DNA from 2 places in the Streptomyces sp. NPDC058955 genome. Region 2 is predicted to be linked to the other one. Evidence: riboswitches for the same ligand, from Rfam matches in the RefSeq annotation. Region 2 holds a riboswitch; the other holds the start of a gene.
The links. A riboswitch is a leader RNA that binds a small molecule or an ion and turns the genes downstream of it on or off. The one in region 2 is predicted to bind cobalamin.
Positions count from the first base shown of each region.

Region 1: another riboswitch for cobalamin. It lies ahead of cobN (cobaltochelatase subunit CobN); the one in region 2 lies ahead of ACFW1I_RS00180 (ABC transporter substrate-binding protein).

Region 1 covers NZ_JBHYKM010000007.1:119,001-121,196, forward strand. The annotation lists gene cobN (cobaltochelatase subunit CobN) at 1-1,293, opposite strand, end outside; cobalamin riboswitch at 1,332-1,466, opposite strand; gene ACFW1I_RS05580 (cobalamin biosynthesis protein CobG) at 1,546-2,196, shown strand, end outside.
Region 2 covers NZ_JBHYKM010000001.1:35,173-37,368, reverse strand. The annotation lists gene ACFW1I_RS00185 (FecCD family ABC transporter permease) at 1-4, opposite strand, end outside; gene ACFW1I_RS00180 (ABC transporter substrate-binding protein) at 109-1,161, opposite strand; cobalamin riboswitch at 1,250-1,374, opposite strand; gene ACFW1I_RS00175 (deoxynucleoside kinase) at 1,489-2,151, opposite strand.

The sequences.
Region 1 (2,196 bases), on a different contig from region 2:
CAGCTCGGCCGGCAGCTCGGCGTACCAGCGCTTGTAGTCGGCGGCCGGGATGCGGACCGGGTTCTTCGCCAGCTGCTCCTCGGTGAGCCAGTCCTGGTCGTGGCCGCCGGCCTCGATCAGGGCGTAGATCAGCTCGTCGCCGTCGCCGGAGACCAGGCCGGGCAGCTCCTCGGCCGGGCCGAAGTCGTAGCCCTCGGCGATCAGCCGGCGCAGCAGGGCGACGGCGGAGGCGGGGGTGTCGAGGCCGACGGCGTTGCCGATCCGGGAGTGCTTGGTCGGGTACGCGGAGAGGACCAGCGCCAGCTTCTTCTCGGCGTTCGGGATGTGCCGGAGGCGGGCGTGCCGGACGGCGATGCCGGCCACCCGGGCGGCGCGCTCGGCGTCGGCGACGTAGGCGGGCAGGCCGTCCTCGTCGATCTCCTTGAAGGAGAACGGGACGGTGATGAGCCGGCCGTCGAACTCCGGGACGGCGACCTGGCTGGCCGCGTCCAGCGGCGACAGGCCCTCGTCGTTCTCGTCCCAGGCGGAGCGCGAGCTCGTCAGGCACAGGGCCTGGAGCACCGGCACGTCGAGCGCGGCGAGCGCGCCCGCGTCCCACGCCTCCTCGTCCCCGCCGGCCTGCGCGGCGGCCGGCTTGGTGCCGCCCGCGGCGAGGACGGTGGTGACGATGGCGTCGGCGCCGCGCAGCACGGCGAGGAGTTCCTCCTCGGGGGCCCGCAGGGAGGCCACGTACAGCGGCAGCGCGCGGGCCCCGGCGTCCTCGATGGCGTCGCAGAGGGCGCCGACGAAGGCGGTGTTGCCGCTCATGTGGTGGGCGCGGTAGTAGAGCACGGCGACCGTCGGGCCCTCGGTGACGCGGGCCGTGCGCTCCAGCGGGCCCCAGGTGGGGGCGGGCGCCGGGGCCTCGAAGCCGTGGCCGGTGAGGAGGACGGTGTCGGCGAGGAAGCGGGCCAGCTGCTCCAGGTTGGCGGGGCCGCCGTGGGCGAGGTAGGCGTGCGCCTCGGTGGCGACGCCGACGGGCACGGTGGAGGCGGCCATCAGCTGGGCGTCGGGGGCCTGTTCGCCGCTGAGGACGACGACCGGCTTTCCGGCGGCGAGGACCGCGTCGAGGCCCTCCTGCCAGGAGCGGACGCCGCCGAGCAGGCGGACCACGACCAGCTCGACGCCGTCGAGCAGAGCGGGGAGGTCGGCCAGCGGGAGCCGGGAGGGGTTGGCGAAGCGGTACTCCACCGGCCCCCCGGCCGCGCGGGCGCTGAGCAGGTCGGTGTCGGAGTGCGACAGCAGCAGGAGCATGGCGAGGCTCAGGCCCTTCCTCGGGGTTTCCGCGCCCCGGGTGGTCGTGGTCGGCGGGGAGTTCCTGACTCACCCGTGCCGTCGCCGGCTCGGGCTCACAGTGGCGGGACCGCGCCGGATTCTCACCGGGCTTCCTCCCCGGGGTCCTGGGACCCCATGCCGATCTGCATAGTAGATCCTGGCGTCGGCGGGCCGGAGGGGGCCGGGGAGTCGGCCGGATCACACTCGGTGGCCGCCCGGTTCCCCGTGGGTATGCTCGCCGCCATGCCGCCGACCCCGCCCAGCCCGCCCGAACCGGGCGAACCTCGCATACGGGACCGTGGCGACGCGTGCCCGGGGGCGCTCCGGCTGCACGCCGCCGCCGACGGATTCCTCGCCCGACTCCGGCTCCCCGCCGGGAGACTGACGTGCCATCAGGCACTCGTCCTGGCCGACGCCGCCGAGACCCTGGGCGACGGCAGCCTCTCCGTCACCTCGCGCGGCAACGCCGAGCTGCGCGGGCTGCGCGACGGCTGCGGCGCCGCACTCGCCGCGCTCCTCGGCGACGCCGGCCTGCTGCCCTCCCCCACCCACGAACGGGTCCGGAACATCGTCGCCTCCCCCGCCGCGGGACTCGACGGACTCGGCCACGCCGACGTGCAGTTGTGGGCCCGCGCCCTGGACGCGGCGCTGTGCGCCGAACCCCGCGCGGCGGCCCTCTCCGGCCGTTTCCTCTTCGTCCTCGACGACGGCCGCGGCGACGTCGCCGGACTCGGCGGCGATGTGACCTTGATCGCAGCCCCGGACGGCGCCGCCCTCCTGGAGACCGGCTCCGGGACCTTCCGGCTGCCCGCCGCCGACGCCGTCCCCGCCGCCCTCGCCTGCGCCCTCGCCTTCCTCGACGCCGCCGCGGCCGCCGCCACC
Region 2 (2,196 bases):
CCACCGCGCCGGCGACCGGCGGGAGCGCGCGGGACGGGCGGAGGAGCGGCGGAGCGGGGGCGGCCTCGTCCCGTTCCTCGGCGCGGACGGTCTTCGCCGCCGGCGGCGTCACTTGGCGAGCCCGTACGTCCGCAGCGCGGCGGCCACCTGCTCGATGCCCTCGACGGTGCGGATCGTGGGGTTCATGGCCTGGCCGCTGAGGATCACGTACCGCTTCTTCCGCACCGCCGTCATGTTCCGCGTGACGGGATGGGACTCCAGGAACTCGATCTTCTTCGCGGCGCTCTCGGCCGACTGGGCCTTGCGGGTCAGATCGGCGATCACCAGCACGTCGGGATCGCGGTCGACGACCGTCTCCCAGTTGATCTGGGGCCACTCCTCCTTGGTGTCGTCGAAGACGTTCTTCACGCCGAGTTCCCGGCTGACGATCCCCGGCGCGCCGCAGCACCCGGCCATGTACGGGCCCTGGGAGTCGGAGAACCAGTAGAGGACGGACGCGTCGCCGAAGTCGGCGCCGGCCTTGGCCTTCGCCACCCGGGCGCGGAGCTCTCCGACGAGCTTCTCGCCGCGCTCGGGGACGCCGAAGATCCTCGCGAGGTCGCGGACCTCGCCGTACACGGTGTCCATGGTCAGCGGGGCGGTCCGGACGCCGTCGCCGTCGCCGCTGTTGTCCTTGCCGACGCAGTCGGCGGGGGAGAGATAGGTGGGCACGCCCAGCTGCGTGAACCGCTCCCGCGGCGCCACGCCGCCCTTGCCCAGCGTGTAGAGGAAGGAGGCGCTGACGAAGTCCGGCTCGGTGTCGAGCACCTTCTCGAAGGACGGGTACCGCTCGGCGAGCCGGGGAACCGTGGCGTTCGCCTTCTCCAGGCCCTTGAGGACGGGGTCCGTCCAGGTGGCGGTGCCCACCATCCGGTCGGCGAGGCCGAGCGAGAGCAGGATCTCGGCCGAACCCTGGTCGAGGGCGACCGCACGGCGGGGAGCCCGGGCGACCTCGACCCGCTGCCCGCAGTTGTCGAGGCCGACGGGCCGGTTGCCGGAGTCCGCCCCCTTCCCGCCGGCCGGAGCGTCCGGCGAGGCCGGACCGCCGCCGGCGCAGCCGGCCACGAGGAGACCACCGGCGACGAGCAGCACGGCGGAACGGACGGAAGGTGCGAAGGGCACGGTGAGGAGTCCTCTGCGTCACGGCTCATGCGCGGAGCCTGTCGTACGGTGCTCCCCGGACGACGACCGGCGCCCCCCGGGTGCCAGCAGGTCTTCGGACTCGGGGTCAGCCGGACGGAACGCCTTCCCAGGCCCCTCGGGGGCCCAGTGGCCGATGTCCCGCCCGTCACCCTCACCGCTGCGCGTCAGCTCCGGATTCCCACCGGATTCCCTGACCCGCGCACGTACCGCGTCGGCACGTGCGGAGGTACGACTGGCCTGGGCAAGCTACCACAGAGCGATCTTGGACCCGCCCGGCCGCCCGTCGAGGGCCCGGCGGGCGTGGACTCACCGCCGACCCGCGACCTCCGCCAGGGCGTTCTTGACCTCCTGGGCCACGCGGGCCGCGTCGTCCGGGTTGTTCACCACGTCGGTGTTGTTCATGTCGACGACGAGGACGTCGCTGGCCGAGTAGTGCCGGTGCACCCACTCGTCGTAGCCCGACCACAGCGTCCGGTAGTACTCGACCAGGCTCTCGTCCTGCTCGAAGTCGCGCCCCCGCAGCCCGATGCGGTGCAGCACCGTCTCGAAGTCGGCCTTGAGGTAGACCATGAGGTCGGGTGCCTTGCGGTAGGGCAGGCCCTCGATCTCGCGCATCATCTCGTCGAGCAGCCCCTCGTACACCTGCATCTCGAGCGAGCTGATCCGCCCCAGGTCGTGGTTGACCTTGGCGAAGTACCAGTCCTCGTAGATGGACCGGTCGAGCACGCTGTCGTCCTGCTTGTACGCCTCCTTGATCGCGGCGAACCGCGTCTGCAGGAAGTACAGCTGGAGGAGGAAGGGGTAGCGCTTGGCCTGGATCTCCTCGGGGCTCGCCGAGTAGAACAGCGGGAGGATCGGATTGTCGTCCACGCTCTCGTAGAAGACCTCGGTGCCCAGCTCCTTGGCCAGCAGTTCGGCCACGCTGGTCTTGCCGATCCCGATCATGCCACCGACGCAGATCACCGGCATACCTCACTTCTCCCTGGGGTTCTTCTGTTCGTGGACGGGGAGCCG